DNA from 2 places in the Mesorhizobium japonicum MAFF 303099 genome. Region 1 is predicted to be linked to the other one. Evidence: riboswitches for the same ligand, from Rfam matches in the RefSeq annotation. Region 1 holds a riboswitch; the other holds the start of a gene.

What was found. A riboswitch is a leader RNA that binds a small molecule or an ion and turns the genes downstream of it on or off. The one in region 1 is predicted to bind glycine.
Region 2: another riboswitch for glycine. It lies ahead of MAFF_RS35720 (D-amino acid dehydrogenase); the one in region 1 lies ahead of gcvT (glycine cleavage system aminomethyltransferase GcvT).

Annotation. Positions count from the first base shown of each region.
Region 1 covers NC_002678.2:700,741-709,819, reverse strand. The annotation lists gene gcvP (aminomethyl-transferring glycine dehydrogenase) at 1-406, opposite strand, end outside; gene gcvH (glycine cleavage system protein GcvH) at 421-789, opposite strand; gene gcvT (glycine cleavage system aminomethyltransferase GcvT) at 795-1,895, opposite strand; glycine riboswitch at 2,045-2,131, opposite strand; gene MAFF_RS04645 (hypothetical protein) at 2,408-3,409, shown strand; gene MAFF_RS04640 (molybdopterin-binding protein) at 3,458-4,267, opposite strand; gene MAFF_RS04635 (cytochrome b/b6 domain-containing protein) at 4,269-5,150, opposite strand; gene MAFF_RS04630 (DUF1345 domain-containing protein) at 5,248-5,925, opposite strand; gene MAFF_RS04625 (YaiI/YqxD family protein) at 5,957-6,424, opposite strand; gene gfa (S-(hydroxymethyl)glutathione synthase) at 6,488-7,057, opposite strand; gene MAFF_RS04615 (S-(hydroxymethyl)glutathione dehydrogenase/class III alcohol dehydrogenase) at 7,125-8,252, opposite strand; gene MAFF_RS04610 (acetyl-CoA carboxylase biotin carboxylase subunit) at 8,452-9,079, shown strand, end outside.
Region 2 covers NC_002679.1:174,797-183,875, reverse strand. The annotation lists gene MAFF_RS35735 (glycine C-acetyltransferase) at 1-1,149, shown strand, start outside; gene MAFF_RS35730 (M24 family metallopeptidase) at 1,209-2,378, opposite strand; gene MAFF_RS35725 (GlcG/HbpS family heme-binding protein) at 2,568-2,999, opposite strand; gene MAFF_RS35720 (D-amino acid dehydrogenase) at 3,038-4,276, opposite strand; glycine riboswitch at 4,415-4,504, opposite strand; gene MAFF_RS35715 (hypothetical protein) at 4,813-5,130, opposite strand; gene MAFF_RS35710 (hypothetical protein) at 5,268-5,459, opposite strand; gene MAFF_RS35705 (hypothetical protein) at 5,580-5,867, shown strand; partial or broken gene MAFF_RS41070 (hypothetical protein) at 5,911-6,173, opposite strand; gene MAFF_RS35695 (Crp/Fnr family transcriptional regulator) at 6,433-6,837, shown strand; gene MAFF_RS35690 (IS110 family transposase) at 6,964-8,073, shown strand; gene MAFF_RS35685 (HEAT repeat domain-containing protein) at 8,366-9,079, opposite strand, start outside.

The DNA.
Region 1 (9,079 bases):
GCAGCCCGGTCAATTCGGTGACCAAGGTCTGGAAGTTGAACAGCATTTCCAGACGGCCCTGGCTGATCTCGGCCTGATAGGGCGTGTAGGCCGTGTACCAGGCCGGATTCTCGAACAGATTGCGCTGGATGACCGGCGGCACGTGGACGCCGTGATAGCCGGCGCCGATGAAGCTCTTCAGCACCGTGTTCTTCGCCATGATGGCCGACAATTCGGCCAGTGCTTCGGCTTCGCTGGCCGGCGCGGGCAAGGTCAGCGGCAGGTCGAGGCGAATCGACTGCGGTACGGCCTGGCTGATCAGCGTCTCGACGGAGGGAACGCCGATCACCGCAAGCATGGCTCTGACATCGTTCACGCCAGGACCGATATGACGGGCCGAGAAGGGGGTAAGTGCTGTGGTCATCATCTCTAGTCCTGATTTCAGGCGATATGGGCTTTGTAGGCGGCCTCATCCATGAGGCCGGCGAGCTGGCTTTCGTCGGCAAGCCTCATCTTCCACAGCCAGCCGGCGCCGGTTGCCGCCGAGTTGACCAGCGACGGGTCGGAAGACAGCGTGCCGTTGGCCTCGGTGATCTCGCCGTCGACCGGCGCGTAAACGTCGGAAGCCGCCTTGACGGATTCGACCACGACGGCGGTGTCGCCCTTGGTCAGCTTCTTGCCCGTTTCCGGCAGTTCGACGAAGACGAGGTCGCCGAGCTGCTCCTGCGCGTAGTCGGTGATGCCGACGGTGGCGATGCCGCCCTCAACGCGGAGCCATTCGTGATCTGATGTGAAATAGGTCTTTGCCATGAGGTTCATCCTTTGCGGTAGCGATGAGGGGTGAAGGGCAGGGAACTGATATCGACGGGGATCTTCGTGCCGCGTACCTCGGCGAACACCCGTGTGCCGGGCTTTGCCAGCGATGCGGCGACATAGCCCATGGCGACCGGATGGCCGGCCGAGGGGCCAAAGCCGCCCGATGTGACATGGCCGGCGGGATTGCCGTCGGCGTCGAACAGAGCAACGCCGGCGCGCACCGGCTGGCGGCCTTCCGGCTTCAACCCGACGCGCTTTTGCGCTGGGCCGCGTTCCACGGCGGCGCGCAAGGCGTCGGCGCCTATGAACGCCCCGGAAGCGCGGATATCCCTGGGGATTGCCCACATCAGCGCGGCAGCGGCCGGGTCGGTCTCCGGCGTGATGTCCTGGCCATGCAGGCAAAGCCCAGCCTCAAGCCGCAGGCTGTCGCGCGCGGCAAGGCCGATCCACAGCACACGCTCATCTTCGAGTAGCTTCGCGACGAGATCGCGCGCGTCGGCCTCCGGCAGCCCGATCTCGAAACCGTCCTCGCCAGTGTAGCCAGACCGGCTCATGAACCAGTCTTTCCGCGGTTCGACGCCATGCATGAACAGCAGCGAGCCGGTCTCGATGCCGGCGCGGGAAAGAGCCGCCCATGCTTCCGGGCCCTGGATAGCGAGGAAGACGCGGTCGAGCGGCTCGACCTTCACATCAAAATTCGTGGCCAGCTCACGCAGATGCTTTTCGTCGGCGACGGCGTTGCCGGCATTGGCGACCACCATGAACCTGGTATCGCCGAGCCGGGTGACGATCAGGTCGTCGAGAATGCCGCCGGCCTCATTGAGGAAGAAGGACAGTTTCGACTGCGAGATTTCGAGCGCGCCGGCATCCAAGGGGCAAGCGCGGTTGAGCAGTGCAACCGCCTGCGGCCCGCTGACCTCGAACAGTTTCATGTGCGAGATATCGAAGAGACCGACATGCTCGCGGGTGTGCAGATGCTCCTTCATGACGCCGGCCGGATAGGTCAGCGGCATCGACCAACCGGCAAAGGCGCCGAAGCGCGCGCCGGCGGCTGTGTGGATATCTTCTAGAGGAAGGTGTTTTGAGTCGTCGCCCGTCATGTCGTCTCCAGAGTCGCACGCAAGCGGCCGCGAATGGCGACCAGTCCGTGCCCCTCTGTCTGAAGCCTGAGAGACTCGCGCAACCGGAACTCTGTCAGCGGCGCTTACACCTTCGGCGCGGGGGCAAGCCCCGACTTTCCAGAGTGTCTTTCCCGTCTACGGTTCTTTTGCCTGAGAGATTTCGGGCGATTTCCCCTTCGGCGGCAGCTCTCGCTGCTCTCTCCCGCAAACAGGTAGGACTCGAATCCCGAGCCCTCGACGCGCCATCCATAGCCCGTCGGCGACACCTTGTCACCTCCCAGCGACATCTAAAGCGCGTCGCGCTGAAATGGATTCAGGCGATGCGCTTTAGCTCTTTGTTTTGATCCATGTCGTTCTCCCAAAACCGCTGCACACTTTTGGGCGACATGCATTGGCCGACAAGTCTTCGCTAACCACGCCGTTTGCCGGTTTTTCAAGACACTCCTGATATAGCAGGCCGATGTAACACTTTGGGGCGGACGGGGACGACAATGGGCGAATTGATCATGAGCGCGCCGGTGGCTGGGCTGACCTCGAAGAATCGCATTGCCGCGGAGGACGTGCTGATGCTGCGCCGCGACGTGTTCGCCGATGGCGTGGTGACCCGAGGCGAGGCCGAGGCGCTGTTCGCTCTCGACCAGACGGCCCAGGACAAATGCGCGGAGTGGGCACCGTTCTTCGTCGAGGCGGTGACCGACTACATCGTCCATCAGGAAAAGCCGTCCGGCTATATCTCCCAGGACAATGCCGACTGGCTGGTCCGCACCATCTCGCGCGACGGCATGGTCGACAGCCGTACCGAACTCGAATTGCTGGTCCATGTGCTGGAAAAGGCGAGATCCTCGCCGAGCAAGCTTTGCGTCTATGCGCTGGAGCAGGTCGCCCATGCCGTCATCGACGGCAAGGGGCCACTGATGCTGGGCGGCGCGCTGGTGCCCGGACTGATTGCCAAGGCGGAAGTCGAACTGCTGCGCCGCATCCTCTACGCCCATGGCGGCGACGGCAACATCGCCATCACCCGCGGCGAGGCCGAGGTGCTGTTCAGGATCAACGAACAGACCGCCCAGGCCAAGAACGATCCGTCCTGGAACGACCTGTTCGTCAAGGCAATCGCCAATTTCGTCATGTGTTCGGCCGGCTATGAAGCGCCGACCCGCGACGTGGCGCTGCGCCAGGAAAGCTTCCTCGAACATGCCGAGCCGGAAATTGGCGGCTTTTTCAGCCGCATGGTGTCCGGCGGGCTTGCCGGGATCATCGAGGCCTACCGGTCCCCCGATGACATCGAGGCCGAATGGGAGGCCAAGAACAGGGCGGCCGAGGCCCTGGCCCGCCGCGCCGAGACGATCGACGCCGGCGAAGCCAAATGGCTGATCGAGCACATCGGGACGAACCGCCCTTTATACGAAAATGAGCGTGCGCTGCTGACGCTGATCAAGCATGCTTCGCCGGAGATCCATCCGGCGCTGAGGCCGCTGCTCGACAAAGTGGCTTGAGATACTGCGGTTTAAGCCACTGATCTCGGTGTGCTAATTCCCTGGTCATCAAATCCCGCCGTACCAGTCGTAGCCATTGTCTTCCCAATAGCCGCCGCGGCCGCCGCCGACATTGGCGAAGCCGTCGACCAACTCGATCTTGTAGAGGTACTTCGGCATCTTGTAGCCGAGCTGGCGCTCGACGCGGACACGCAGCGGAGCGCCGTTTTCGACCGGGAGCGGTTTGCCGTTCAGGCCATAGGCGAGGATCGTCTGCGGGTGGCGGGCGTCGATCAGGTCGATCGTGCCATAATATTTGATGTCGCCGGACAGGCTGCGGTCGATCGTGTCGAGGCAGTGGAACATGACGTAACGCGCCTGCGGCTTGACCACCGCCTGGTCGAGCACCAGCGACAGCGGCGTGCCGGTCCATTTGGCGATGCAGCTCCAACCCTCGACGCAGTCGTGGCGGGTGATCTGGGTGCGGCTCGGCATGTTCTGAAGCTGCTCGCGGCTGAGCGACAGCGGCTTTTCGACGAGGCCTGAGACTTCCAGCCGCCAGTCGGCGAAATTGTTGGCGAGCAGGCCCTTATAGGTGTCATCGTCAGGCGCGGTAACGCCGTTCGGCCGCTGCGGCTGGCGGATGTCGGCCTCGGTGAATTCCGGTGCCAGCGCGTCACGGCCGGCAAGCAGGCGTTGGGCGCGATATGTCAGGCCATTGGCGTTTTCGAGGAAGCTGCGCAGGCCGCTGCCGATGCTCAACTGGCTGTCGAAGGCATCGCAGCCCGACAGCATGATGCCGGAGGCGCCAAGGCTGGCGGCGGTCAGGAATTTCCTTCGACTGATCTGAAAATTGGGGCTGATCTCAAACTTCGCCATGTCAGGCACTCCTCTCGGTCGTCTTGTCGTCATGCGCGGGAGGGTCGGTGCGGTACCAGCCGGTGATGATCGAGCGCAATTCGTTGATCGGGCCGGCGGCCAGGATCATCAGGATGTGGATGATGAAGAAGCCGACCAGCAGCAGCATGACGGTGAAATGGATGGTGCGCGCCGTCTGCCGGCCGCCGAGCACTTCGTTGAGGAAGGGCAGCACCGAATTCATGCTGGGAGACATGGCAAGGCCGGTGATGATCATCAGCGGCAACAGCACGAACAGCACGCCGCCATAGGCCATTTTCTGCAGCGTGTTGTATTCGCGTGTGTGATGGAATTTCAGCCTGGCGTGGTCGACGATGTCGCGCGGCAGCCGCTTGAGGTCGTCCAGGCGTGGGGCGAGATCGCGCCTGATATGGCCGTTGACCAGGCTGGCGACCAGCCAGACGATCAAGGTCGTCGTCAGGATCCAGGCGAAGAAGAAATGCACGACGCGGGCGGTGCCGAGGTCATAATAGGACGGAATGGTCGCCCAGGACGGGAAGCCGCGCGCCGTCTCGTTGCCTGGCGGACCCGACCAGCCGAGCACGCCCGTCGTGTCGAAGCGGTGCCCGAAGATTTCGGTGAACCCGCGCGGCCCGGCATCGGTGTTCACGGCGCCGATTTCGAAGATGGTGTTGTTGTAGCCGAAGCCGGATTGCTTGCCGATATAGAGCTGTGGCCGGGCGTTGAATATCTGCAGCCCGGAAAGCAGCATGAAGAACAGCGAAATGGCCCAGATCCAGTGCGTCAGCCGCGTCCAGCGCGACTGCCGGTAGATCAGCGTGCTGTCGCTCGACACGGGAGCGTCCGGTCCGGTGGCGGATTGGCTTCTGGCAACGGATTGCATCTTGTTTCGTCTCCCGGCCTCACGGCGTGGCCTGCGCGTTCATTGTCCTCCTGATACGTCGCGATCCAAACCGATGTTTCACCCGATCACGGATTTATTACGGACCACCCAGGCTGACGGCGAGATTGACGGCCGCGGCGACGATGACCGTGTTGAAGAAAAACGACAGGATCGAGTGGACGAGGACGACACAGCGCATATGCGTGGTCGAGATGTTGGTGTCGGCGGTTTGCGCCGTCATGCCGATGACTGCCGAGAAATAGAGGAAATCCCAACCTTCCGGGCGCTTGTCGCCTGGGAACAGCAATCCGCCGACCGGGATTTTCTTCTTGGTTTCAGCGTCCACCGCATCGCCGTCCATCCAGTAGACATGCGCATAATGAAGTGCGGCCATGGCATGGATGGTGAACCAGCCAAGCGGGATCGACAGCAGCGCGAAACCGAGTTCGACGGAATTGCCTCTGTTCTTTTGATTGATAAGCAGGAACAATGAGACAACGGCGACGATAACGACGACGAGCGTCACCGCGAAGATGACCAGCACCGGCTGATCGGTGGCGCGCGCGTTCTTGCTCAGATATTTTCCGGTGAATTTGGGCATCTGGCTGACGACAAGAATGACGTAGGCGGCGAAAAAGGCATTGGCGCCGATCGAGTAGGCGAGCGGGGCATGCAGCAGCAACGCCACGAGGAACGCGAGCGCCCCGAAACACGCCGACATCGCGAACAGCATATGGCGCTGCACGGGTCTCGGGATCGGGGTTTCGGCGGCCATGGCGGTCTCCACCCTGGATGGCGCTCGGTTTCTAGCCGGGTGTGGCGGATTTCAGCGCGCGCCGCAAGATGCGGTCGAGTTCACCAAGGAACCGCGAACGGTCCTGCGGTGCGAAGGAGGCATTGTAGCCCTTGCTTTCACCGGTCTCGCGTAAATGCTGCTTGAGGTCGCGCATGGCCACCGCCATGCCGATCGTTTCGGGCGTGAACGGCCTCCCGGTGGGCCCAAGCACATGCGCGCCGAGCGCCACCGCTCGAGCGGCAAGCGGAATATCGGCAGTCACCACGACATCGTTGGATTTGGCGTTCTCGACAATCCAGTCGTCGGCGGCGTCGGCGCCCTTGGAGACCACGACATTGCGGATCATCGGATCGCGCGATGGCCGCAAGCCGCCATTGGAGACGTAGGTGACGACGACGCCGAGGCGCTCGGCGACCTTTTCGACCTCGGCCTTGACCGGGCAGGCGTCGGCATCGACGTAAATGGTGGGGGCGGGCATAATCTCTCCGAAACGGACAGGGGCCGGAAACATGTCCGGCCCCTGCCTGAAATCTTACAGGGTTCAGGCCGGCAAGGCGCCGGACTTCTTCGCCGTCCAGGTGGCGATATAGTCCATCAGGCCGGGGTTGAGGCAGTCATAGGGCTCCAGCCCGATCGTCCTTAGCTGCGCCCGGATGCCGTCCATCCGCTTTGGATCGACGCCGGATTCGATGATCGACGAGACGAAGGCGGTGAAGCCCGGTGGCGACCAACCATCCTCGACGAAGCGCTCGGGGTGGATGAAGGTCAGGCCTTTGAACGCATGGTCGCGCTCGACCGGTCCGTGCATGTGGACGCCGCAGCCGGTGCAGGCATGGCGCTGGATCAGCGCGCTAGCGTCGACCACTTTCAGCTTGTCGCCGTTCTCGGTGACAGTGACGTCGCCGGTGCCGGCAACGGCAACCACCGAGAATATAGCACCTTCCGGCTTCCAGCATTTGGTGCAGCCGCAGGCATGGTTGTGGGCGATCTGCCCCTTGACCTTCACCTTGACCGGCTTGCTGGTGCAGGCGCAGACCAGCGTGCCGCCGGCAAAGCTCGCGCTCTCCTTGGGCAGGCCATTGTCGATTCTCGGATGCAGTTTTTCCGCCATTCTTTTCTCCTCCCAGTTTTGAACCACAGAGGTCGCAGGCCGGTCGGTCGGCGGCGTGTGGCTTGCTTCAGTAAACCACGACGCTACGGATCGACTTGCCCTCATGCATGAGGTCGAACCCCTTGTTGATGTCTTCCAGCTTCAGCAAATGGGTGATCATCGGATCGATCTGGATCTTGCCGTCCATGTACCAGTCGACGATCCGCGGCACGTCGGTGCGGCCGCGCGCGCCGCCGAAGGCGGTGCCCATCCAGGTGCGACCGGTGACCAGCTGGAACGGACGCGTCGAGATCTCCTGGCCGGCGCCGGCGACGCCGATGACGACCGACTTGCCCCAACCGCGGTGCGAGGCTTCCAGCGCCTGGCGCATCACCTTGGTGTTGCCGGTGCAGTCGAACGTGTAGTCGGCGCCGCCGATCTGGTCGGCGCCGCGCTTGGTCATGTTGACGAGGTGAGGGACGATGTCGCCGTCGATCTCCTTCGGATTGACGAAATGCGTCATGCCGAACCGCTCGCCCCAGGCCTTCTTGTCGTTGTTGAGGTCGACGCCGATGATCATGTCGGCACCGGCGAGCTTCAGGCCCTGGATGACGTTGAGGCCGATGCCGCCGAGGCCGAAGACGACAGCGGTCGCGCCTTGCTCAACCTTGGCGGTGTTGATGACGGCGCCGATGCCGGTGGTGACGCCGCAGCCGATGTAGCAGATCTTGTCGAAGGGGGCGTCCGGGTTAACCTTGGCCAGCGCGATCTCGGGCAGAACGGTGAAGTTGGAGAAGGTCGAGCAGCCCATATAGTGAAAGATCTTGTCCTTGCCGATCGAGAAGCGCGACGAGCCGTCCGGCATCAAGCCTTGCCCCTGCGTGGCGCGGATCGCCGTGCACAGATTGGTCTTTCTCGACAAGCAGGACGGGCACTGCCGGCATTCCGGCGTATAGAGCGGGATGACATGGTCGCCCTTCTTGACCGAGGTGACACCCTTGCCGACATCGACCACGACACCGGCGCCCTCATGGCCGAGAATGGCCGGGAACAGCCCTTCGGGATCGGCGCCCGACAAGGTGAACTCGTCGGTGTGGCAGATGCCGGTCGCCTTGATCTCGACCAGAACCTCGCCTTCGCGCGGACCGTCGAGGTCGACCTCCATGATCTCCAGCGGCTTTCCGGCGGCGACAGCGACAGCGGCGCGGGTCTTCATCAGGCGTCCTCCAATGCGAATTTTTTTCCAAGGTTTCAGGTTTTATCGACACGATCAACTGGAAGCTGGCGCCGAGACTGGGCCGCAGCGATGAATTGGAATCGCAAATCGATTGAAAGCCAGTGATTTGCATGGTCGGCTTGACCCCGCAAGCACAGGCCATAAAAGGAACGACCGACCGGATGGGAATGACCTCAGCATGTTCACGAAAATCCTGATCGCCAACCGTGGCGAGATCGCCTGTCGCGTCATCAAGACGGCGCGCAAGATGGGGATTGCCACGGTCGCTGTCTATTCCGATGCCGATCGCGATGCCGTGCATGTCGAGATGGCCGACGAGGCGGTGCATATCGGGCCTTCGCCCGCCGCGCAGAGTTATCTTGTCCCTGAAAAGATCATCGCCGCCTGCAAGGAAACCGGGGCTCAGGCCGTGCATCCCGGTTATGGCTTCCTGTCCGAACGCGCCGCCTTCTGCGAGGCGCTGGAGAAGGAAGGCATCGTCTTCATCGGTCCGAAGCCCAAGGCGATCAAGGCGATGGGCGACAAGATCGAATCGAAGAAATTCGCCAACGCCGCCAAGGTTTCGACCGTGCCCGGCTGGCTCGGCGTCATCGAGAATGCCGACCATGCCGAAAAGATCGCCGGCGAGATCGGCTATCCCGTGATGATCAAGGCCTCGGCCGGCGGCGGCGGCAAGGGCATGCGCATCGCCTGGAACCAGTCGGAAGTGCGCGACGGCTTCGACCGGGCGCGCTCGGAAGCCAAGAGCTCGTTCGGCGATGACCGCGTGTTCATCGAAAAATTCGTCGTCGATCCGCGCCATATCG
Region 2 (9,079 bases), on a different replicon from region 1:
CTTGCCGGCCTGAAATCGGCCGGGCTCTACAAATCCGAACGGGTCATATCCTCGATGCAGTCGGCCGAGATCGAGGTCGGCGGCGAAAAGGTGCTCAATTTCTGCGCCAACAACTATCTCGGCCTCGCCGACAGCGCCGACCTGCGAAAAGCGGCTACCCAGGCGCTCGACCGTTATGGCTACGGCATGGCGTCGGTGCGCTTCATCTGCGGCACGCAGGAGGAACACAAACAGCTCGAGGCGACGATTTCATCCTTCCTCGGCCTGGAAGACACCATCCTCTATGGCTCCTGCTTCGACGCCAATGGCGGCCTGTTCGAAACGCTGCTTGGTGAGGAAGATGCGATCATCTCGGATGCGCTGAACCACGCCTCGATCATCGATGGTGTCAGGCTGTCGAAGGCCAAGCGCTTCCGTTACGCCAACAACGATATGGCTGATCTGGAAGCGCGGCTGAAGGAAGCGAAGGATTGCCGCTTCCGGTTGATCGCCACCGACGGCGTGTTCTCGATGGACGGCATCATCGCCAATCTCAAGGGAGTCTGCGATCTCGCAGACAAATACGACGCCATGGTCATGGTCGACGACAGCCATGCGGTCGGGTTCGTCGGCAAGAACGGCCGTGGCTCGGCCGAGCATTGCGGCGTCGAGGGCAGGGTGGACATCATCACCGGAACGCTCGGCAAGGCGCTCGGCGGTGCATCCGGCGGTTACACATCGGGCAAAAGCCAAGTGGTCGACTGGCTGCGCCAGCGCTCGCGGCCCTATCTGTTTTCCAACACGCTGATGCCGGCGATCGCCGGCGCCTCGATCAAGGTGTTCGAGCTGATCCGCAATGGCGACGCCTTGCGCGAACGCCTCTATGCGAATGCGGCACGGTTCAGGTCGCAGATGGGCAAGCTCGGCTTCACGCTGGCCGGCGCCGACCACCCGATCATTCCGGTCATGCTGGGCGATGCCACGCTGGCGCGGGAAATGGCGGCCCGCATGCTGAAGCGCGGCATCTATGTGATCGGCTTTTCGTTTCCGGTGGTACCCAAGGGGCAGGCACGGATCCGCACGCAGATGTCGGCGGCGCATTCCACTGCCGACATTGACCGTGCGGTTGAGGCGTTTGCGGAGGTTGCAAGGGAGCTTTCGATCATATGACCGGCGGTCGCTAGCTACCTCGTCGCCAAACAGAGCTTCGGTGAAAGAAAGGAACCCCATCAGCGTATCTGGGCTAGCTGCTTCGGCGCCCGAAGGGTGAGCAGTTGGGCCTTTCCTTCAGTGACCACGACTGTTTCCTCATGCAGGACGATTTTACCGGGCTCGTACTCCAAGGCAGGCTCAATGCAGAGCACCATGCCTGGCTGCAACACCGTATTGTCCTCCAGTCGAATTGACGGCGGTTCGGTCAGCCGCAAACCAAGTCCATGCCCCATGCGCCCGTTGCTGTTGAGGTCCGTCCCACCGGACGAAAGCGCCTTGGCCATCTGTTCAAACACATATCCGGCCGTAACCCCTGCTGTTACTGCTTGAAGCCCAATCTCGTGCGCTTCCCACACCTTCTCGTGGGCAAACCGTAGGGCATCTGTCGCCCTGCCCACCTGGTAGTTGCGATCGTAATCGCAGAAATACCCGTCGAAGGTCGTGCCCGTGTCGATGAAGAGCAGATCGCCATCAGCGATTGGCCGGTCCCTTGGCCCGCCCGTAATCTCGAAAGGCCCGCCGACGTCGGATCTGCAAATGAGGGTCGGGATAGCGCCGGCGCCGCCCATATTCAAGCGACCACGGAACTCCCGAAGGATCGTACGTTCAGTATCGCCGATGTTAACGAAATCGGGCACCTGAGCGTATACGGCGCCCGCGATGTCGATAGCTTTCTTGATTTTACAGATCTCGGCCGCGCTCTTGATCATGCGGAGCTGCCAAATGAGGCTCGCGCCATCCACAATCTCAACGCTTTTCAGATCACCGATGATCGCATTCAATTGCGTTACCGGCATCCCCAGTCGCAGTTCGAAACCAAGCTCAGCTCCGACTCGCCCGTGTCGACGGGGCAGGTCGGATATCGCAGCGACAACGAGAGATGTGCCTTCGTCCTCGGGCCGAGGCGAAGGCCAGGATCTGATTTCCTTGATCCACGTCTTCTCGATGATAGCCCTTCCGATCTCCGGAATGATCGCAAGGGGAACCCCGGTAGCAGGCACCAATACGAACCAAGGTCGGGTGTAACTCTCCCAGAATGTGGAATCGACACCGATGAAGTACCGGATATTGTCCATCGAAGTGAGCAACAGGCCGTCCAGGCGATGTTGGCCCATCAACCGCTGAGCCCTGGCGACACGCTCCTCGAACTCAGACGGCGCAAAGCCGTAGGAAGCTTGCTGATCCATTCTGTAACCCTCTATCCAAACGTTCTCGACACTGGCGGCTGCATCTGCCCACCAATCTAAAGGCGCTCAGTGCACGAAAGATGCCAAATTCTCGCCGACGGAGCAGACGCTATTTCAAATGTGCCTGATCGGCCGCCAGATCTGCGTCTCTTGCCCGACGAACTCGAAACCCTTGCCTAGTTGCCTGAGTCAGGCCGCTTGAGCATTCAAACCGCCAATCTCGATGGCCTCCACGGCCACTGCTTCATCGTTGTCGGATGTATCTCCAGTAATCCCTACCGCACCAAGCAACCGACCGGCCTGGTCTCTCACCAGGACGCCCCCGGGGACGGGCACAATCTTGCCACCTGATATAGAGGTGAGTCCGGCTACAAAGTGAGGGCGGTCGGCTGATGCTTTGTCGAGCCAGCGTGAACCGAAACCGACGGCCAAAGCTCCGTATGCCTTGCCGAATGCAATTTCAAAGCGGAGCATCGAAGCCCCGTCCTGCTTCTGGAACGCGACCAAGTGGCCACCAGCATCCAACACCGCGACGCTCAAGGGCTTGAGACCTTTTCCGCTTGCTGTAGAGCACGCCCGATTAATGATGGAATTGGCGACTTCCAATGTCAGTTTGGTCATATTCAATTCTCCTTTGAGCTTGCAAGCAGGGACTTCTTCTATGCTGCCAAACGAGCATCAATCGGAAGATCCGTGGCCACAACCGTGGCCAGCATGGCCGATGTTGCGGCAGAAAGCGTCCACCCTAGATGCCCGTGACCCGTATTATAGAAGACACCCGGAACCCGGCTTTTGCCGACCCGCGGCATCATGTTCGGCATCATCGGTCGAAGCCCTGCCCACGGCACAACGTGTTCAGTCGCCACTTTCGGGAACATCATCCGCGTCCAGTCGACCAAGGGTCTGATGCGATCTTCGCGGATGTCGAAATTGACGCCATTGAACTCTGCGGTCCCTGCCACCCGCAGCCGAGCTGCGCCGAGCCGGCTGGTCACGATTTTTGCGCGGTCGTCCAGAATGCTTACCCAAGGCGCGGAGGAATCTGCCGCAGCCCCGTCCAACTCCACCGTAATGGAATACCCTTTCACCGGATAAATATTGATGCGATCCCCGAACATCGCAGCGATATCGCGGCTATTTGTTCCCGCACACACTACAATCCCGTCGGCTACCAGCGTCTGATCGGCGCCATCCGTTGCGCAAACGATGTTAAAGCGATCCCGGCGTTCAATGCGGGTCACTGCGGCGTCATAGATGAATTGGGCGCCACGCTTTGTGCAGGCCTTCTCCAAGCCCGCGCAATATTTGTGGATGTCGCCGGTCGAATCCGACGGGGTGTAAAACCCTCCATAAAACTTGCCATGCAAGGCAGGTTCAATCCCGGCAAATTCGCTGGGCGTCACCGATCGCCGGTCGAGGCCGCCCTCGTTCAGCATCTCATTCACCTTCAACGCATGGTCGAAGCCGTCTTTGTCCCAGTAAACATGCAGGATCCCGCGACGGACGTGATCAAAGTCGATGCCTTCACGGTCAGCGATCTCGAAGAGGTGCTTTCGGGCAGCGATAGCCAGGCGGGTCGTTTCAATCGTGTTTTCACGATATCGCGAAATATTGGATACGAATTCAAGCAGCCAGCTGTACTTGTGCCACGACGGGGTAGGGTTCATGAGGAGCGGCGCATCCCGCCGAAGCATCCACTTGATGCCCTTGAGGACGGTTGACCAGTGATTCCAGACTTCGGCATTGCTTGCCGACAGCTGGCCGCCGTTGGCGAATGACGTTTCCATCGCGGCATAGCGTCGCCGCTCGACCACAGTGACGTCGTAGCCTTGCTCCAACAACGCATAAGCCGTCGATACACCGGCAATTCCGGCGCCAATCACAACAATTTTGGGCATTCTGAACTCCGAGCAGTGCAATGGGTGCGAGGTTGGCCCGCAGCGAAATCCCCAAATCTGTCTCGGCTACCTGAGAGCTTAACCGGGCCTGCCGGCTTTCCCCTTCGGTGGACGCTCGAGGCGTCTCTCTCCAGATCGTTCGGCGGTGCGGTCACTTTTGCCTGAGAGTTTCCTTGGGGGGTTGCTCCGTCGGCGTCGGCAGTAGCCGATCTCTCCCGTCCAGCCTTTGAACACCGCAGTTATACGATGATAGGCCATGCCGTTGATCGCCATTTCCGCGGCCGTGCTGAAATGGACGGACCATTTTTCCAGTGTTTTTGACTGATATGAGCCCAACGTGCCCAATTTCAACGAATCGGTTCAGAGTGGTCCTGGCGCGCTGGTAAGCGGTTTGACATCGCACCTAGATGAGATCAGCTCGGCTAAAGCTGAGCGGAGGCAGTGCTGCCGGCCAATCGGTCTAGATTTAACATAATGGATATTATCAGCACTAAGCTATTGTTTTATTTATGAGCCCGCCAGTTCCATAATTCAGATTATGCGACTATTTGCAATCCCCGTTTGTATATTTTCTTGTACTTCACGAACATGCCTTGGAGATTATACGTTACTGAGATCTCTGGCAAGATGATCAAGAGCGAGCGCATTGCGAAAAGCAAGGAAAGCGCGAGGGTGGACGCCGCCTCCTCAAGCTCGTCCCTCCCCACCTTGGGCTCCAGCGTCAACTGGACGTCACCGTCCTTGTCCGTAAAAACGTGACGATGCAGCGACGTCCAGCTTACATGCAATGCATCGGCCGATATTTCGCGGTAGACGTGGCTGAGTCTTGGCACGGGCGAGTCAATATCGGACACTAGCAAGCGCTGCTTGGGGCCGTGCATTCGCTTGATGAATTCATTGAGGACACTGGCATGCTCCTTCGGTAGTCGGCCTTCATTGACAGCCAGATGCCGTTTGGCGCGGGATCGCCTGCTGTGCTCGTCGTCCTCTTTTAATCGTATTGGGGGTCGGTTTCGGCGGCATACAGGTGTAGGGCACAATCGATGACTGACCTGCAGGCGTTCCTGAAGGCCAGTTCCCGCCTGGCGTCGATAAGCACCAGGGCGGAATCGAGCTCTGACTGAAGACGGCCGAACAATGCCAAAGCCGTGGACTTCAGTTCAGCTTTGTCGGCTTCGGTCAAATCGATGTCCTGCAGAGCCAGGGCCTCAACGCTTTTCTGGAAGTCGCCGAACCATCGGCGCCAAGTTGGACGGATCGGCTAATCGCTCTCTCCCCTGGATTCATCCGACATTTGAAGCTGATGCTAGGCGCAGGCAAACGCATTGTGCAGGCCCAGATCAGGCATATGTTTTCCCAGACAGTTGAGGACATCGGTGTGGGAAATCACGACAGCGTTGTAAAGGGCTGGGAGGGGCTTGCTGACGGTGAGGCGATAGAAGCGGCGACCCACCGGCATGGCAAAGACCCTATTACGTCCGTCGCCTATTGCGCCTTCGAAGCGTCCGGCAATGGCGAAGATCCTGAATACCGGTTCTGGTTCGATCTGTTCCTGAGACTTTCCAAAAAGGACCATGTCGGATGGGCATAGCACTCAAGCGAGCTTGCCCGCTACCGCTTCGACCCTCGTTCCCCTAGTGTGTCCTTTGATTTTCGGTCCAATGTGTCGCTGGCGAGGCGGGCTCCATGTACCGGCCAATCGAGCGCAGGTAGGCAACGATCTCCGGCAGCAAAAAGTCACGATCGCCGAACTCTTCACATATACGTTGGAGATCTTCGGCCCCCGCCCCCATCTCCTCATGGTCACCGAGTACGTAGCCCAGTGGCCGATGGCGCAGATGTCGCAGCCGAGCTCGATCACCTGGTCGACGAAGGCAGGAATCTCGCTCGCCTTCATTAGTCGCTGGCTACCGGACATCTCTGATCATCCTCTCGTTGGCTCTTATCTTACGAGCGGGCTATCCCAGAACGAAGCCGATTTACGGTTGCGTGTCTGTCAAAGCAGCGCTGGGCTTACTCGTGCAAGCGGTTTGCCATATCTGATCGCCCTAATTAACGCGAACAGAAACGGAACATACGCTGGACGGATAGGAATAGGTTCCTTATTCCTATCATGATCTGGGTGAGAAAGGACCGACGGCGAGACGGGAGAAGCATTGAGTGAATGCCGGATGCTGTTCATACCGGCCAATGCGTTGAGGAAGCTCGTCGTCGAACTTCCGAATTTTGCGCTCTGCCTTCTGCAGGGGCTTGCGGCGAAAGGCAGATGCTACTCGGCGATGGCTCAGATGCTGGGCACCCGTTCGGTGATCGAACGTCTGGCGCAGTTCCTGATGAATCTCGGCAGCCTTCATGGCGTGCGCGATGGAAAGGCAATCGTCATCAATGCCAAGGTGACGCATGACCAGATTGCGGCCATGGTTGGCTCCACACGCCAATGGGTGACGATGATGATGAAGCGCTTCCAGAAGGAAGGGCTGGTGACGGTGACGCCGCGCCATATCCGTATCGAACGCCCTCACACGTTGATGGAAATGGTTTCGAAGCGCGCGGCGGGGTGAGGCTGCGCTTCGGCTTCCACTAGACGTCATGTTCCGAGGCGGAGATCGGTGGCCCGCCCTTTCGTGCGATTAAAAGACGAGGGTTGCTCGGATGGGCCGAGCCGATCCTCACGCACGGAGGGCGCCATGGGAGAGTATAGCGAAGCATTTGTCGCGTTTGATGTAGCCAAGAAGAAGCACGCGGTTGCGATCGCGGAGGGCGGCCGCACCGGCGACGTCCGGTTCGTCGGCGAGATCGAGAATAGTCCGGCGGCGATAGAGCGGACGATCAAGAAGCTGGGAAAAAAGTATGATCGACTGCACGTCTGCTTCGAGGCTGGGCCGACGGGTTACGGGTTGTGCCGGCAGGTCCGCGATCTTGGACACGACTGCATGGTGGTTGCGCCGGCCCTGATCCCGAAGCGACCGGGCGAGCGCGTCAAGACCAACCGGCGGGACGCGGTGACGCTGGCGCGGCTGCATCGGGCGGGCGAACTGAGCGGGGTGTGGGTGCCGGACGTGGTCCACGAGGCTGTCCGCGATCTGGTGCGAGCCCGGGAAGCCGCAGCCGACGACCTGCGCCGCAAACGCCAGCAGCTACTTTCCTTCCTCCTGCGCCATGGGCGGATCTACGAGAACGGCGGTCATTGGACGTTGGCGCACCGGCGCTGGCTTGCCCACCAGAGCTTCGAGCATACCGCGCAGCAGATCGTGTTCCAGGAGAAGATCGACGCGATCGAGGACGCGGCTCAGCGACTCCACCGCCTGGACGAGCAGTTGCGCGCCGTCGTGCCAACCTGGTCCATGGCGCGGGTCGTCGAGGCCTATCAGGCCATGCGCGGCGCCTCGTTCCTAGTCGCAGTGATATTTGCGGCCGAGATTGGGGATGTGCGTCGCTTCGATACGCCGCCGCAGTTGATGGCCTTTCTCGGCCTTGTCCCGGGGGAGCGCTCGACCGGTGACACGGTTCGCCGGTCGAGCCTGACGCTCGCCGGCAATCGACGCGCCCGCCGCGCCCTGGTCGAAGCGGCATGGACTTATCGCTATCCTGCCAGGGTCAGCGAGACCCTGAGGGCCCGGCTCGAGGGGCTGCCCAAGGCTGTCCGCGATATTGCCTGGAAGGGGCAGGTCCGGCTCTGCGCCCGCTATCGTCGCCTCAGCGCCGCCGGCAAGAAGCCGCCGGTGGTCGTGGCTGCGATCGCACGCGAGATGGCCGCCTTCTTGTGGGCCATCGGCCGGGAGGTCGCGCCGTCATAGCCGGCCTCGACCCAACCTGCTGCGCAGTGCTGGGGTGGGGCCACGGTGGGGAATTCCCGTCGCTAGTTATGTGGCCGAGCCGATGCGCCCGACGCCCGCCCTCTAGACCGAGGACAGCCCCGAGACGAAAACACGGAAGGCCGGTACCCAACCCGCGGATGAGAGTCTGATCAACCGTCGTCTCTGAGCTCCACCCCCAGCCCTGTGCAGCTTCAGCCGATCCGACTGCTTCGCAAACCTGCCAAGCAGGCGAGCCTTCTTGCCTTCAACCCTTGACAGGGAACATGAGAGACTAACCGAGGCGCGTTAGCGCCCAGCAAACGGTCTTGCGCACGTCCGGATCGGCGTCGCCGATATGGTGCATGAGGACAGCCCGCGACGATGGATCGGCGATTTCACCCAGCGCCGCCGCGGACTCCTTGCGGAGCGAGGCCAGGTCGCTCGTCAACAACTCGGAAATCTGCCGTACTGCCGATTGCGCCTTGAGCTTGCCAAGCGCATTCAGGCATTTTTGCCGAACCTGCCAATATTCGTCGGAAAGGCCGGCGGTCAGTCCGTCGACGGCCGAGGTTTGGCCGATACGGCCGAGCGTATCGGCCGCCGCGGCCCGTACCTGCCAGTTCTCATCGTCGAGGGCAGCTGTCACGGCGGCCGCTGCGGCGGGCTGGCTCGTGAAGGATAAGGCGTTGACCGCAACCGACCGAACGATGGCTTCAGCATCGCGCGTCGCGGCAATGAGGGACGGCAAGGTCTCTTCCAGCTTGAGATAGGCAACCACGCCGAGCGCCTGTGCACGCACATTGGCATCTTCATCCCGCATCGCCGCCAGAGCGGGGGCGAGTGCCCCACGCGAACGCAACGCTTTCAGCCCGCGAAAACCCGCAGCCCGGACGAAGGCGCGGCCATGACTGACGAGCGGCAAAATGGAGTCGGCTGTCGCCGGATCCTTCAGTTCAGCAAGGCTATCGGCTGCTGCCTGGGCCACCGTCAAATCCTGATCCGCCGC